Regions from separate parts of the Neobacillus sp. 204 genome, predicted to be linked through region 3. Evidence: predicted binding sites of a transcription regulator. Region 3 holds the regulator's gene; each other region holds the start of a gene.
The links. Region 3 encodes Rex, which represses fermentation and respiration genes when NADH is low (regulators of the CRP and FNR family bind a similar motif). Its sites were predicted from a motif close to TTGTGAAATATTTCACAA; they were not measured.
Positions count from the first base shown of each region.

Region 1 (4,196 bases), on a different contig from region 3:
AAGTGTATAGTCAGAGGTAACTGCACGGATTTTTCTTAAAATCTCTCCTGCATGGTCATGCTCTTTTTCTAATTCAACGATCATTGCAATTGCTTCTTCACGGTTTTCAACCGTTCCATCTGCCAGCTGCTTAATTAATGGGAAAACAACGGCTTCCTCTTTTGCCATATGTTCCATCAATTCTTTTTTGAATTCATAAAAGAGTTCATTTACCTGTAATAATTCTGGGTGGTTATCTCCATGGACACGAGATACTTTTGTTATATAGGGACTAAGCATGGTTAGTTCCTCTTCAGATACACGATGGTAATTGGAGATGACATGATTAATAATAGTAGTTGAGTCAGAGGTAGTCCAAACTTCAACATCTTTCTCAGCGTTTTCGTATGTTTCAAAGACTACGTTTAATTCCTCTAATAATGTATCGAGGTTAAGATTATTTTGAATAACCGCATCCGATAACGGAATGTTACCACCACAGCAAAAATCAATCCGATTTTTTTTGAAAACATCACTTGTTTTTGGTAATTCGTTTACAATATCTTTAACTAATGTATCTGCAGTAATCGTGAAACTCATAGTATATTTCCTCCTTAAAAAATAATCCTGTTTATTAACGCTAAACTAATCATAAATTAAACTGGATAAAAACTAGGTGACGTGAATCACACATTCGCTATGATTTTCATTTTTATAGATGTATTCCTTTATTTTGTGACTTTTGATATGTTACTAAGTTTTTAATAAGTTTATAATGAAAATTAATCATTGATAAATGGTACATATCAAAATTAATACATATAAGTTTATGGTAGGAGCTGATAATTTTGTTCGAAAGAAGAAGACCGATACCCATTGGGGAAGCGGTCGAAAAAATTATGAAATATCAATTACAAGGTGTTACCGAACATGTTTCAATAAATGAAAGCTATGGGCGCTTTTTATCAGAGGATTTAGTAGCAACAAGTGATGTGCCTCATTTTGATCGGGCACCCTACGATGGCTTTGCCGTCAGGTCAATAGATACATGTGATGCCTCATTATCCAATATTGTTGAATTTGAAGTAGTCGATCATATTGGTGCTGGAATGGTGTCAAAAAAAGTAATTAGAGCGTTCCAAGCGGTAAGAATTATGACTGGTGCGATGATGCCTGAAGGTACAGATGCAGTGGTAATGTTCGAACTTGCACAGATATATGAAAAGAATGGGATCCCCTATATGTCAATTAAACGCAGGTTTAAAAAAGGTGACAATGTTTCGTTTAGAGGCGAGGATGCGAAGCAAGGTGAAGTTTTGGTGAAAAAAGGGACCTTAATAAATCCCGGGATACAAGCCATGCTTGCGACGTTTGGATACGAACGTGTGGCCGTGGCGAAAAAACCTCTGGTTGGATTATTTGCTACAGGGACGGAGCTATTAGAGGTCAACGAGGCTCTAGTTCCAGGGAAAATTCGTAACAGTAATTCCCATATGATCGCAGCTCAAATAGAAAGAGCAGGTGGGATTGTCCTTTATTTAGGCAAGCTTCCGGATGAGTTTGACACTTGTTTTGAAGCAGTGAAAAATGCTTTAAACGAAGTGGATTTGTTAATTACAACCGGCGGGGTTTCAGTTGGGGATTTTGATTATCTGCCAGCAATTTATGAAAAGCTTGGTGCGGAGGTTTTCTTTAATAAAGTGGCCATGCGACCTGGAAGTGTGACGACTGTGGCACAGTATAATGGGAAACTTCTATTTGGACTTTCGGGGAATCCTTCCGCATGTTATGTTGGGTTTGAATTGTTTGCCCGCCCAATCATTAGAAGAATGCTTTTTTCTGAAAAACCGCATCTTCGTAAAGAAAAAGCTCTTTTAGATGCGGATTTTCCTAAAGCTAATCCGTTTACAAGATTTGTACGAAGTTCTTCGTTTATCGATGCCGGAAGACTTAAGGCAACACCGAGTGGTCTCGATAAGTCAAACATCATTATGAGCCTCTCTGGAGCTAATTCGTTGATGATTCTTCCAGGCGGAACTAGAGGCTATTCAGCAGGCAATGAGGTAGATGTCCTTCTTCTCGAAGACCAAGTGGGCAGCGAGTGGCCTTGGTAACGCCGGTCATTTTTCAAGTGGTGGGTTATCAAAATAGTGGAAAGACCACAATTACTACAAAGTTGATTAAAATGTTAGCTGAAAAAGGAGTAAAAACAGTTACCATTAAACATCACGGTCATGGTGGCAAGCCAGAGAACATACCGATTAAAGATACAGAAAAACATGTAAATGCTGGCGCGCTTGCTTCCATTGTTGAGGGAGACGGGAGTATCCTCCTTCAAACAGGGAACGATTATTACTCACTACACGATCAGATAGAATTGATGAAATTTTTTCAGCCAGATGTGATTTTAATCGAAGGTTATAAACTTGAGACTTTTCCGAAGTTGCTGTTATTAAGAAATGAAAATGACCTTTCTTTATTAAATAAGGTATCTAATGTGGCAGCAATTATTTATTGGAAAGAAGAAATGGAAATGGAACTCACATCGAAAACGAAGGTTCCTTGCTTTCAGATTGATGATAAAAAGGCAATAATCTGGACTTTGAAATTTCTAAACGAACTTGTTCATAAAATTGATAAAAAAAGTTAATAGAATTGTCAAATCTGTTACTTTTATCACAGCTTGAAATATGGATATCCTCTATAATACAAATTAGGGGATATCATGTTTGTTAAATAAATAATAGGCTGGTTAATGGAAATGTAGCAATCGCTCATGGGTTAACCGAACTAGAGATGCTGATAGTTACCTAGTAGATGAAAAGATTGCTGCACTCCATTCAAACCTATACAAAATTGTCACAAAAAGAAGGCGATGGCCTTCTTTTTTCATGTAATTATGTGATGTGTTTCACTTATTTTTCCGCTATGCTAGCTTATATTTAGGGTAGGCAGGGAAAAGGAGTGAAAATGATGAAGTTATTTCTACCGAAACAACATGGTGCATGGGCAATGCTAATCATCCCTTTTTGGCTTGGTGTCATTGAAGGGGGCTTCCTTTGGAAGCATATTCCGTTTTTCATCGGCTGGCTCTTATTGTACTTGGCAACCTATCCGATGCTCCTTTTATTTAAAAGAAAAAAGATCCCTTTTTATATAAAATGGACGGTTATATATATGATTCCGTCGCTGTTACTTTTACTTATTCCACTGTTCGAAAGACCATCAATCATTTATTTTGGTCTTCTGATGCTTCCGTGTTTTGTGATTAATGCGTACTATACTTCAAAGAATCAAGATCGCGCGTTTATGAATGATCTCAGTGCTATTTTTGCCTTTTCCATTGCGGGCTTAGCAAGCAGTTATTTAGCCCATGGTGGGATAACCATTGAGACTATTGTTTTCCCTTTTTTAATTTCGGTCTTATTTTTTGTTGGTTGTACCTTTTATGTCAAAACAATGATTAGGGAGAGAAAGAATAACCAATTTAAATGGATTTCATGGATTTACCATATATTGTTAGTGGTCGCTTGCTTCAGTTTTGGAACTTGGATTGTTGCCTTAGCTTTGATCCCTAGTTTACTACGAGCAATCATTTTTTATAGGAAACCGTTAACCCCAAAACAAATTGGTATTTACGAAATCATCAATTCTGCGCTATTTTTTACAATAGTCGCCATTCAAATAGTCTTATTAACATAAAAAAATCGGTCATAATGACCGATTTTTTTTATCTAATCTAATCCACTTTACAGATTTCTACTGGACATTCTTCACAATCAATTTCCCTTTTTAAATAGTCTAAATCATGTATCGTAATTGTGCCCTTATCAATAGATAGAATTCCTGTCTTCCGTAAATCACTCAACAAGCGGTTGACAACTTCCCGTGAAGTACCGCAAAAATTTGCTAACTCTTGATTGGTTAGTGGTAATTCGATCAAAATTCCTTTATTCGTTTTAATTCCATAACTATTAGTAATTCGAATAAGCGTAGAGTAGAGAGCTCCTTTTTTACCATGGAGAACCAAATCACGAAACTTGGTTTGGGTTTTTCGATATTGTTGGCTCATCCACTTAATGAATTCAAATGAAAGCGACAGATTTTGCGATAGTTTTTCTTCGAGCGTATCTTTCATAATAACGGCAACCTCACCACTTTCAATAACCCGCGCACTTAATAAATATCGAGAAGAAGGGGAGAATAAGTTTAATTCG
Region 1 is NZ_JBJORY010000001.1:156,112-160,307, forward strand. Features, by position in the region: gene ric (iron-sulfur cluster repair di-iron protein) at 1-579, opposite strand, end outside; gene ACJ004_RS00795 (molybdopterin molybdotransferase MoeA) at 828-2,093, shown strand; gene mobB (molybdopterin-guanine dinucleotide biosynthesis protein B) at 2,081-2,629, shown strand; gene ACJ004_RS00805 (YwiC-like family protein) at 2,953-3,681, shown strand; gene ACJ004_RS00810 (Crp/Fnr family transcriptional regulator) at 3,719-4,196, opposite strand, start outside.
Region 1: the regulator Rex is predicted to act here: its motif matches at 2,879-2,896, upstream of ACJ004_RS00805 (YwiC-like family protein).

Region 2 (4,196 bases), on a different contig from region 3:
TCAACATAAAGCGGACGGTTGCCTGCAAACATAATAGGAAGATATTCACAAATTTTCAGAAGATATCCACAATTACCTGCTACTTATCTACAATTTCCACAATCAACAAAAAGAGAGCCAGCGTTCACATCGCCAGCTCTCCCAAAACATCTTTATTTCCCTGCCCCACAGCAGTTCTTATATTTCTTGCCGCTGCCACAAATACATGGATCATTACGGCCCACATCAATTTGCTTCACTTTTGGTTTTTGCTTAACGGCTTCTCCGTCTTCCTTTGGATTCACTGCTTGGCCTTTTGCTACTTCTTGACGCTCAAGATTGTTGCGGATTTCAGCCTTCATGATATACATAGCAGCTTCGTCCTCGATCGAATGAATCATCGCCTCAAACATCGCAAAGCCTTCATGTTGGTATTCACGAAGTGGATCAATTTGACCATAAGCACGTAAATGAATACCTTGGCGAAGTTGATCCATTGCATCAATGTGATCAATCCATTTGGAATCAACCGCACGCAGCGTTACAACTTTTTCAAATTCACGCATCTGCTCAGGAGAGAGAAGCTGTTCTTTCTCGTCATATCGTTCCTTCACTTTTGCAAAAATCGTATCGCAGATTTCCTCCGGATCTTTTCCTTTTAGGTTATCTACAGTGATGTCACCTTCATGTAAAAGAGTGGCATGCACATAATCAACAATCGCTTGAAGATCCCATTCTTCCTCATCCTCATGACGAGAGGCGTGGGCATCGACATTTCGTTCGATGGAGTTAAAAATCATCTTTTGAACGATATCGCGGAGGTTCTCTGATTCTAATACTTCATCACGCTGGGTATAGATAATTTCACGCTGCTGACGAAGAACATCATCATATTGTAAGAGCTGTTTACGAGCATCAAAGTTGTTGCCCTCCACGCGTTTTTGCGCAGATTCAACGGCTCTTGATACCATCTTACTTTGAATTGGCTGTGTGTCATCCATGCCAAGTCGTTCCATCATCGCTTTCATATTATCTGAACCGAAGCGGCGCATCAGTTCATCTTCCATTGATAAATAGAACTGAGTAATACCCGGGTCCCCTTGACGTCCAGAACGACCACGGAGCTGATTATCAATCCGGCGGCTTTCATGACGCTCCGTACCAATGACGGCAAGTCCGCCTAATTCTAATACACCTTCTCCGAGCTTAATGTCCGTACCACGACCAGCCATGTTAGTCGCGATGGTAACGGACCCTTTGTGGCCCGCTTCGGCAATAATTTCAGCTTCACGTTCATGGTTTTTCGCATTCAAAACATTATGGCGAATACCCTTTTTCAATAAATACTTGGAAATAAGCTCAGACGTTTCAATTGCAACCGTACCAACCAGTACGGGCTGTCCATTTTGATGACGTTCAGCGATATCCTCAACAACAGCACGGAATTTACCATCCATGGAGGAGTAAATTAAATCAGGACGGTCATCACGGGCAATTGGTCGATTAGTAGGAATTACGATAACATTCATGTTATAAATGTTACGGAATTCCTCCTCTTCCGTTTTTGCCGTACCAGTCATCCCAGCTAATTTTTCATACATTCGGAAGTAGTTTTGGAACGTAATCGTTGCCATGGTCATACTTTCATTTTGAACCTCGAGGCCTTCTTTTGCCTCAATTGCCTGGTGCAGGCCTTCGCTATAACGGCGGCCCTTCATCAAACGGCCAGTGAACTGATCAACAATGACAATTTCGCCGTCTTGAACGACATAATCAACATCGAGGTGCATGCTGACATTCGCTTTTAAGGCCTGATTAATATGATGGTTTAAAGTAACATGTGCCATGTCAAAGAGGTTTTCAATTCCGAAAGCTTTTTCGGCTTTACTGATTCCCTCTTCTGTCAACATAACACCCTTCGTTTTTTCATCGTACGTATAATCTGTATCCTTTGATAGCATTTTTACAAAGCCATTGGCTTGAATATAAAGGACAGCTGACTTTTGTGCCGATCCTGAAATAATTAAAGGGGTACGGGCTTCATCAATTAAAATCGAGTCAACCTCGTCAATGACGCCAAAGAAAAGTGGTCGCTGTACTTTTTGTTCCTTATATAGGACCATGTTATCACGCAAATAATCGAAACCAAATTCGTTATTCGTTCCATACGTAATATCAGCGGCATAAGCTGCTTGTTTTTCTTCTTTATCCATGCTATTTAAATTTAGTCCAACCGATAGGCCGAGAAATTGATACAATTCTCCCATTTCAACGGCGTCACGGCTTGCTAAGTATTCGTTGACCGTAATAACGTGAACACCTTTACCAGAAAGTGCGTTCAGATAAACTGGCATGGTCGCAGTTAACGTTTTACCTTCCCCAGTTTTCATCTCCGAAATGTTCCCTTCGTGGAGAGAAATACCCCCCATTAGCTGAACATGATACGGATATAAACCAAGCACACGGCGAGCCCCTTCACGGACAACTGCAAATGCTTCAACCAGTAAATCATCCAATGTTTCCCCATTTTGATAGCGGGACTTGAACTCTTCCGTTTTTTCTCGCAGCTGGCCATCGGTCAACCTTTCTGTTTCCGCCGCCAGTGCGTCTATTTTCGCCGCAAGCTTGTCTAGCCGCTTCAGCTCACGCTTGTTCAAATCAAACACTTTATCTAAAATCCCCATATCTGATGAACGCTCCTTTTACCTGAGAGTCAATAAGTGCTAAATTAAAAAACCTTGTCAAAAATATTCGATAATTTCTTTTCCATCTTACCACTTCCTCCAAACAGTGACAACAATGTTGGAAGGAAGCAGAATTCCTACAATCTACTATTATATTTTCTTCGTTGTCCGAATCGTCAGTTCGACTTCAGTAAGTTCGGTTTTTTGTCAAATATGACAGACTTATGGCGTGATTTTGAGAATATATTTCAACCAGAAATAAGAGCTAATAAATACTTAAGATAAATGAATAATAAGTAGATATTACGTATAAAAATTCAAAAATATCCACACTTACCAATGCCGGTGTAGTGTTAATCTACCCTTGGAATAACAATGTTTTTATGTTGTTTTTAGGGGGAATTAGCCCTTTTTTTACAATGAAAAATTATTCACAATTTGTACATTGGAATATACTCTCACAATGTTAGATACTACCTTTAGAGAGGTTAATATGGAAAATAAATAGATAATGAATCCAAAATGGGAAGGGTGAATTAAGTGGCCATTTGGGGGAAAAAAAATAAAAATATAGATCCCGAAAGTAGAGAAGATAGAAAAAAAGTTGGCCTGATTCGCGGATTATGGCGAAAGTTTCGAGGAATTGATTGGAAGAATCCAGTAAACAGGTGGAAATTGCTGTTCGTTTCCCTTGTTGGTTGTATCGTTGTTTTTGGCGGAGGTTATGGAGTTCTTTCCTTAACTAACTCCCCGACATTCTGTGCAAGCTGTCACGAAATGGCACCTGAATATTCTACCTATACAGCGAGTGCTCACAACCAGATCACTTGTGTTCAGTGTCATATCAAGCCTGGTTTCACCAACATGATTACCCATAAGATGAAATCAGTGAAAGAAGTGTACTACCACGTAACAGGTGTACCCGAACAAATTGTTCAAACCGAAGAAGAGGCAGTATCAAACGAAAACTGTTTACAATGTCACTCGAAAAATCGTCTAGTCACAGCGTCTGGGGACTTAAAGGTAAATCACAAAGGACATATCGAACAAGATATTCCTTGTATTACCTGTCATGCTGGGGTCGTGCATGCGAAGATGGCTTCTCGTGGTATCAACGTCGAAGAAGTTCGCGGTAAGTGGACAGCAGAGAGTGCTGAAAAGTTAATGGAAAAGAAATACCTAAGACCAAACATGGGAACTTGTATTGATTGCCATGATCAAGTGAACAACGGCGTAAAGCCTTGGAAGGAAGCTTCTTATAACGTTCCAGCAAATCCAGAGGAACTTGAGAAACAACTTAAGGAAAAAGGTAAGGAAACTACAACTGCAACAGCAACTGAAGCAACGACTAAGGCAACAGGTGAAGGCGAGACGAAAGAAGCAGAAGCCTTAGCAGAGCATGATCAAAAAACACAGGATATCATTTTACAAGCAATTGGAAAACAACAAAAAGACGTCAAACTTTCAATGGCGTGTGAAACTTGCCATAAAAAAGTTAAAGTTCCTAAAAGCCATAAGGTTGAAGGCTGGAAC
Region 2 is NZ_JBJORY010000004.1:50,746-54,941, forward strand. Features, by position in the region: gene secA (preprotein translocase subunit SecA) at 153-2,663, opposite strand; gene ACJ004_RS09595 (cytochrome c3 family protein) at 3,204-4,196, shown strand, end outside.
Region 2: the regulator Rex is predicted to act here: its motif matches at 3,083-3,100, upstream of ACJ004_RS09595 (cytochrome c3 family protein).

Region 3 (4,196 bases):
CTCCGCTTTAGCTTTTTCATTTTTTATGTTGATTTCTAATACCTTCTCATGATTTTGAAAAATGTCAGGTTCGCATAATTGCTGCTCGAACTCCTGAATTTGTTCCTCTAACTCTTCAATTCTTTGTTCTACTTCGTCTAGTTTTCGTTGTCGTTGTCGTTCTTGTTTCTTACTTTCCTTATCCTGTTGATAAGTATTTTTCTCAAATGCATCCGTTTGGGCAGACTTTTTTGGTGAATCCGCCAGGGCTAGTGCAGCGAGTTCTTCCTGCTCAAGCTTCTTCTCTAGATAATAATCATAATCACCCAAATACTCCGTACTTCCATGACGGCTTAGCTCCAAGACCTTTGTGGCAATCCGGTTAATAAAATACCTGTCATGAGAGACAAAAAGAATCGTCCCAGGGTAATCGATTAATGCATTCTCAAGAACTTCCTTACTGTCTAAATCTAAATGGTTTGTGGGCTCATCCAAAATTAACACATTTGCTTTTTCCAACATTAGCTTAGCCAGTGCCAGTCGTGCCTTCTCCCCGCCGCTTAAGGTGGAAACAATTTTTAAGACATCATCACCGGAAAATAAGAAATTACCAAGTACCGTTCGAATCTCTTTTTCATTTTTTAACGGGTAATCATCCCATAGCTCATTTAAAACACGCTTATTGGAAGTTAATTCTGCTTGCTCCTGATCATAATAGCCGATGGCAAGGTTTGTCCCATAGAGAATTGTTCCTTCAAGGGGAGCCAGTTTTTTAATAAGGGTTTTTAATAAGGTTGATTTACCGATCCCATTCGGACCTACTAAGGCAATGCTTTCACCCTTAAAGGCGCGAAAAGAGATGTCCGCTGAAACCCTTTCGCCCTGATAGCCTACAGCTAGGGAATCGACCGTTAAAACGTCATTGCCGCTTTGTTTTTCAATTTCAAACGAGAAGGTAGCCGACTTTTCATCCCCAAATGGGCGGTCCATCAGTTCCATCTTCTCAAGCTTTTTGCGACGGCTTTGGGCACGTTTGGTTGTCGATGCCCGTGCTAGATTTCGGTTAATGAAGTCCTGCAGATCAGCAACCTCTTGCTGTTGTTTTTCAAAAAGCTTTAAATCACGCTCATAATTAGCCGCTTTTTGATCAAGGTAGGAACTATAGTTACCTGTAAACCTTTGAATTTGCTTACGGGATACTTCATAAACCTGCGTAACCACTTTATCTAAAAAATATCGGTCATGGGAAACAATTAAAATGGCCCCGTGGTAACTTTGCAAATATTGCTCCAGCCAGGAAAGGGTATCAATATCGAGATGGTTGGTCGGCTCGTCCAATATTAAGATATCGGGCTTGGTTAAGAGCAGCTTACCAAGGGCAAGCCGAGTTTTTTGACCTCCGCTTAAACTGGATATCATCAGGGATTTATCAGGAAAATTTAACCCATGAAGGACAGAACGCAGCTCTGCCTCGTACTGATATCCACCTTGCTCTTTAAATTTCACCTGCAGATGATCGTACTCTTTTAGGACTTTCTCGTATCTCCCATGGTCATCAAAAACAAGAGGATCGGCCATTTGTTCTTCAAGGGTACGGAGTGATTTTTCCATTAAAAGCAGTGGTTCAAAGACTGTCAGCATTTCTTCCCATATGGACAAAGAAGACTCTAAACCAGTATTTTGTGCTAGATAGCCAATCGTTACTTCTTTTGGCTTAATGATTTCTCCGCCATCATGCGACAGGTGTCCAGCAATAATCTTCAATAATGTCGATTTTCCTGCCCCATTGCGTCCCACTAAAGCCACACGGTCTCGAGTTTGTAATTCTAGTTTAATATTCGATAAAATAAGGTCAGCACCATAATATTTTTGTAGTTGATTAACCTGTAACAAAATCATTCTCATTCACCTCTATTACATAGGTTTAGTGTACCTTATTCCCGGTATGTCGGCAATAAACTGCTAAGCAGGTTAGGAGGATGAGAGTTTTAATTCGACAAAAAACCTTGGATTTAGTTCAAAGTTTCACACACATAGAAGGAAAAATAGTGTATGATTTGATGGGAGGATTTTTTTATATGGCAGAATTTACTCATTTTAATGAAGAAGGCCGAGCAAAAATGGTCGATGTCAGTGATAAGCCTGAAACGGCACGTACGGCAATTGCTCATTCCAGCATTACCATTAGTAAAGAAATTTATGATAAAATTACCAATAACGAGATGAAAAAAGGCGATGTCTTAGCAGTGGCTCAGGTAGCTGCAGTCATGGCAGCAAAAAAGACTTGGGATTTGATTCCGATGTGTCATCCGATTCCATTAACAGGGGTTAATATTTCTTTTTCCTGGGAACAGGACACGCAAGAGAACTATCGTTTAAATATAGCAGCAGCCGTTAAAACCAAGGGGAATACAGGGGTAGAAATGGAAGCGTTAACAGCCGCTTCAGCGTGTGCTTTAACGGTTTATGATATGTGTAAAGCCGTTGATAAAGGTATGGTGATTGGACCGACGTATCTTGTCGAAAAAACGGGCGGTAAAAATGGTGATTTTAAGAGAACTGAAAAAGTTAAATGATATTTAACTAAATTATCCAAGGGGTGTGGGAGATTATGAGTAATGAAACAATGAAAATACCACAGGCGACAGCAAAACGGCTGCCCCTCTATTACCGATTTCTAAAAAACCTGCATACATCCGGTAAACAAAGGGTCTCTTCAGCCGAACTAAGTGAAGCAGTAAAGGTAGACTCCGCCACAATTCGCCGCGATTTTTCTTATTTCGGTGCATTGGGGAAAAAGGGTTATGGGTACAATGTTAATTATTTGATATCCTTCTTCCGTAAAACTTTGGACCAGGATGAGTTAACAAAGGTTGCCTTAATAGGGGTTGGAAATCTAGGCACGGCGTTCTTAAATTATAATTTTTTAAAAAATAATAACACAAAAATAGAATGTGCCTTTGATGTTGATCCAGAAAAAATGGGAACCAAGATTCGCGAGGTCCCAGTTTATCATATGGATGAATTAGAGAAGGTTTTAACTGAGGGGGGTATATCCGTTGCCATTTTAACGGTTCCGGCCCCTGTAGCACAGATGATTACCGACCGACTTGTAAGTGCAAATGTAAAGGGGATATTAAACTTTACTCCAGCACGATTAAATGTCCCTCCACTGATTAGGGTGCATCATATTGACCTGGCAGTGGAGCTGCAATCGCTTGTCTATTTTTTAAAGCATTATCCGACGGTGGAAGTAGAGGAAGAAGAAGAAGAATAACTAGTTAAGAGGCTTTTCACAGAATTTGTGGAAAGCCTTTTGTATTTTTAAACCCTGCTTTTTTTAATTACATAATCTATCAAAATACGGACGTATGGACTAAGATTTAGGTAGATTAATGCAAACGGTTACTAAACCGGAAAGTGGGGAAATCCAATGTCAAGTTTACGAGTTGAAGCGTTAAAAATGCACAAGAAGCATCAAGGAAAAGTCGGGATTTATTCAAAGGTTAAGGTACATAATGCAAAGGATTTAAGCTTAGCATATTCACCTGGTGTGGCAGAGCCTTGTATGGATATTTATGAAGACGAAAGCAAAGTCTATGATTACACTTCAAAGGGCAATCTTGTTGCGGTCGTTTCAAATGGAACTGCAGTCCTTGGGCTGGGAAATATTGGACCAAAAGCAGCGATGCCTGTTATGGAAGGAAAGGCCGTGTTATTCAAATCCTTCGCAGATGTTGACGCATTTCCTATTTGCTTAGCCACCACTGACACAGACCAAATTGTAGAAACCGTTAAGTTACTAGAACCAACATTTGGAGGCGTGAACCTAGAGGATATTGCGGCTCCACAATGCTTTGAAATTGAAGACCGCCTCCGCAAAGCCTGTGAGATTCCAGTTTTTCATGATGACCAGCATGGAACTGCGATTGTAACAGTGGCTGGTTTAATTAATGCATTAAAATTGGCGGAAAAGAAAATTGAAGAAATTCGTGTCGTAGTTAATGGAGCAGGTTCGGCTGGAGTAGCAATTGTTAAGCTCTTGTTACATATGGGTGTTAAGGATGTTATTTTATGTGATACAAAAGGAATTATTTATGAAGGCCGGCAGTCCGGAATGAATCGATTCAAGGATGAAATGGCGCGAATGACTAATCGCAATCAAAAGCAAGGAACGTTAGCCGATGCACTAGTTGATGCAGATGTGTTTGTAGGGG
Region 3 is NZ_JBJORY010000024.1:3,481-7,676, forward strand. Features, by position in the region: gene ACJ004_RS28265 (ABC transporter ATP-binding protein) at 1-1,878, opposite strand, end outside; gene moaC (cyclic pyranopterin monophosphate synthase MoaC) at 2,058-2,555, shown strand; gene ACJ004_RS28275 (redox-sensing transcriptional repressor Rex) at 2,591-3,256, shown strand; gene ystJ (NADP-dependent malic enzyme) at 3,413-4,196, shown strand, end outside.

Region 4 (4,196 bases), on a different contig from region 3:
ATCTCCAATACCTGTTGTACTTTGTTCTTCACGCTTTAAAATGGCTGCTTTAAATTCAGCACGGTCTGATATTTTCCCCGCATTGTAAAGGACATCAACAAGCTGATCAATCGTTGCTTCTTTTTGATTGCCTTCAATATTTAAAAGAATCGTATTTTTTGTTAACAATTCAATAATTTTCATGACATTCTCTCCCCTTATCGGATCTCTTTTATATGAACATGTGGAAGAAGTTCCTCTACTTTTTCCTTCGTACATAAACCAAGTGAAAAGGCTGTTGCACTTCCTGATGCCACACTATAGCGAAAAGCTTCCTCAATATTACTGGTTTCCACGAAGGCTGCTAAGAAACCAGCGACCATAGAATCCCCTGCTCCTACTGAATTTTTCACTTCTCCTTTTGGAACCTCTGCCAAAAGTGTTGTTTGACTATTAATCAGAACCGCCCCGGCGCCAGCAAGCGAAACTATCACATTTTTTGCACCCATTTCAACGAGCTTCTTTCCGAATGGAATGACTTCTTCAGCGGTTGTAATAGTTGTTTCAAATAGTTCCCCAAGCTCGTGATGATTTGGTTTAATTAATAATGGTTGATAAGGAAGAACTTTTTTTAACAATTCACCCTCAGCATCAACAACAAATTGCGCTCGACTTTCACTGCAAATTTTCACCAATTCCTCATACGTAGTTTTCGGTAGACTACTAGGAATACTTCCAGCCAGTACCAATAAATCATCTGGACCTAATTGCATTATTTTTTGTTGAAGCAATCCAAAATTTTGTTCCGTTATTTTCGGGCCTTTTGCATTAATTTCTGACTCTTGACCCGTTTTAAGTTTTACATTGATACGTGTATCTTCGTCGACATGAACAAAATCGGTTTCAATCATTTCCTTTTGCAGATATTGTTCAATGTAAGTCCCGGTAAAACCACCAACAAAACCTAATGCTTTACTGCGTGTACCAAATTGGTTTAAAACCCTTGACACATTGATCCCTTTTCCACCTGGAAATTTTGCTTCATCGACTGTTCGGTTTAACTCCCCAATCTGAAAACTCTCCAGTTTAACGATATAGTCAACAGAGGGGTTTAACGTTAATGTATAAATCATGCTGTCACAACCTTTATTGTAGTCCTATTTAAATATTGCTTCTGGGTATCTTCCTCTAATTCATTCGTGATAATCGCTGCTTCATGAATATCGGCAATTTTGGCAAATGAGATTTCAGCAAATTTTGTATTATCCGCTAGCACATATGTCTCTCTAGAAAGAGCAATTGCCTTTTGCTTCACCATGGCTTCCTCTTGATCTGGCGTGGTAAAGCCAAATTGCGGATGAATGCCATTTACACCTATGAAGCATTTATCAAAACGGTAAAGGTCTAGGCCTGCTAAGGCACCTCTGCCGATGAAAGCATTTGTATTCGGCTTCGCCAAGCCACCGATTAAGTAGGTGTTGATGCCTTTCTCTAATAATGGTTTTAAGTGCATTAAGCCGTTCGTAACAACAACGATTTCCTTATATGGAAGGAATTCAATCATTTCAATCACAGTTGACCCAGCATCAAGATAAATACAATCACCTTCATCCACCAAACTTGCTGCATATTGTGCAATCAATCGTTTTTCTTGAAGGTTTTTGGAGGATTTCTCAATCATACTCGGCTCTTGAAGTTTCCCCTGTAATCTGGAGGCACCTCCATGAATTCTCTTTAAAAACTTTTGGTCCTCTAATTGCGATAGATCTCGGCGAATAGTTGACTCCGAGGATTCCGTTAACTCCATAATTTCATTAATTTTAACGACATTTTTCTCTTTTAATAATTGCAGAATAATTCGATGACGTTCTGGTGTTAACATGTCATCACCACCTAAATTTTTTTGTTCTTAATTACATAGTACTGAAAACGATTGCAAAAATCAATCATTTTCTTTCAAAAACAATCATAATTTGAATGTTTTTGAACGTTTTTTGAAGTTTTTCCTTAACCACAGAAATATTTTAATCTCCAAAAACAATTTTCATCTGCAAAAATGTTAATTATTATGGTATAATTTGTATGGTTATTAATGATGTATGCGGGTGTGGTTTAATGGTAGAATTTCAGCTTCCCAAGCTGACGGCGGGGGTTCGATTCCCCTCACCCGCTCCATGAGCTAAGTTGGAGAAGTACCCAAGTGGTTATAAGGGGGCGCACTCGAAATGCGCTAGGACGGGTAACCGTTGCGTGAGTTCGAATCTCATCTTCTCCTCCATACATATTCTTTCAAAAAAACGTTAAATTATCGTGTTTGTATACTAAAAAAGCCAGAGATTTCTCTCTGGCTTTTTTATCTGCCTTGGTCTCTTGCAAGCTTAAATCCACCAGATACAGCATAAATTCCAATTCAAGTAAAAGGTGATCATCAGGTTCCTTATTTTCATGTTTATATTGGAGACCAAAGTGATGGTATTGCTCTCTGACTTGATAGGTCCATTCCTCAAATAACAATTGTTCCCTGCTCCGGTAGTATGACTCCCAAGGTGGTGCAACCAGCGGGCCTGGACCAATAAATAAGCGACGGAACTCTTCATATTCCCTGTTGATTTGCTCCTCCGTTAAATGTTCAAAAAAGTTCCGAAGAATTTTTCCACCCTTATGAACTTCCTCTAATTCTTGTAAATTACCATTATTTCGAATTCCCAATAATGACTCGATGTTCGAAGGTACTAAAAATAAAAAATGCAGAAACTGATAATAATTTTTTTTAGCTAAGAAAAACGGCTGCCACTGAATATATAAAGGCTCTGTCATCGAATTCATTTAATCTCTCCAAATTTGTGAAATATTTCACATAAAAACTTATACCTAATAACCTACTTTTCTTTATGAGACCACTATTTTTCACCATTTATCTTACCTTATTGCTATTTAGAAACCCTATTTAAAATTTATTCACAATAATTTCAAAATGGTTTGAAATTTATATGTAAAAAATAACATTCTTCGAGAAAAATAATAATAGCGATTCAATTTTTTCTTGTTGAATTAAATATGTGTATAATAGTATGGATGAATACTTTGCAGAGGATGATACATATGAACATTACTGGACATTCCGTTGAAAAATTAGAGGATCCATTCGGTTTATTATCAGGAGACCGTTATGAGTTTTTCTTAGAACTAAATGTAGATGAAGAAGATGAGCTTTATTCAGAAAAAGGAATTGGCCTAAGAGCAATCTTCGTTAGCGACGAAAATGGTGAAAAAATTACCAACTTTTATCTTTATGAACAGGGAAGTGAGAAAGTTCTAGACTTTGCTCTTGAAGAGGATGAAGAAGCAATGGTCCTTTCCTATTGTAAAGTAAACGCCAAAGAATAATAAAAAGCAGGGAGAAATAATACCTCCCTGCTACTATTTATATTACATAAAATTTTTACTATGGTTGTGAATTACTTGTAATTCTTTTGTTGTTAAACTCATTTCACTTTTACAAATCGGGCATAAAGGCAAATCCGTGCTTTTAAAATTGTCACGGACCCAGCATTTACAAGTTTCTGAATTACATACCCATATTTTCGTTTCTTCTAATTTGATTTCCTCATCATTTTTTCTACCAAACGCCAAAACGATCACCCCTTATAATTAGTGCATGACTGTTTTTACTATTTTGTTTGTTAGCTAAATAATATGGAAAATATCAATATACATCATTTAGCAGTTTCCTATTGCCCATTGAAACTAGGTTATTATTAATAAATATTATAGATAAAAAGGTGATGCTAAATCTCTTGCATCACCTTTTTATTTCAATAGAATTAAACAGTTTGAACGTTAGAAGCTTGTGGTCCACGAGCGCCTTCAACGATTTCGAAAGAAACTGATTGGCCTTCTTCTAATGTTTTGAAGCCTTCTGATTGAATTGCTGAAAAGTGAACAAATACGTCTTGACCGCCATCTGCTTCGATAAATCCAAAACCTTTTTCTGCATTAAACCATTTAACTTTACCGTTGTTCATGAAATAACCCCCAAAATAATTGTTCACTTTTAATTTATTTTACAGTAAAAAAAATAAAAAAGACGTACTGACACGTTTGGGTAATAGACATCACCCACATGTTCGTGCAGTTACGACTACCTAAACCAATAAATATTAAACTAACTTAAAAGCGTATCTTTATTTTAACCGATTTTTGCCAAACCGTCAATG
Region 4 is NZ_JBJORY010000012.1:87,661-91,856, reverse strand. Features, by position in the region: gene ACJ004_RS22435 (PTS fructose transporter subunit IIABC) at 1-183, opposite strand, end outside; gene pfkB (1-phosphofructokinase) at 198-1,112, opposite strand; gene ACJ004_RS22425 (DeoR/GlpR family DNA-binding transcription regulator) at 1,109-1,861, opposite strand; tRNA gene ACJ004_RS22420 (tRNA-Gly) at 2,081-2,154, shown strand; tRNA gene ACJ004_RS22415 (tRNA-Ser) at 2,166-2,257, shown strand; gene ACJ004_RS22410 (TorD/DmsD family molecular chaperone) at 2,269-2,805, opposite strand; gene ACJ004_RS22405 (DUF6509 family protein) at 3,082-3,366, shown strand; gene ACJ004_RS22400 (cold-shock protein) at 3,409-3,612, opposite strand; gene ACJ004_RS22395 (cold-shock protein) at 3,804-4,004, opposite strand.
Region 4: the regulator Rex is predicted to act here: its motif matches at 2,821-2,838, upstream of ACJ004_RS22410 (TorD/DmsD family molecular chaperone).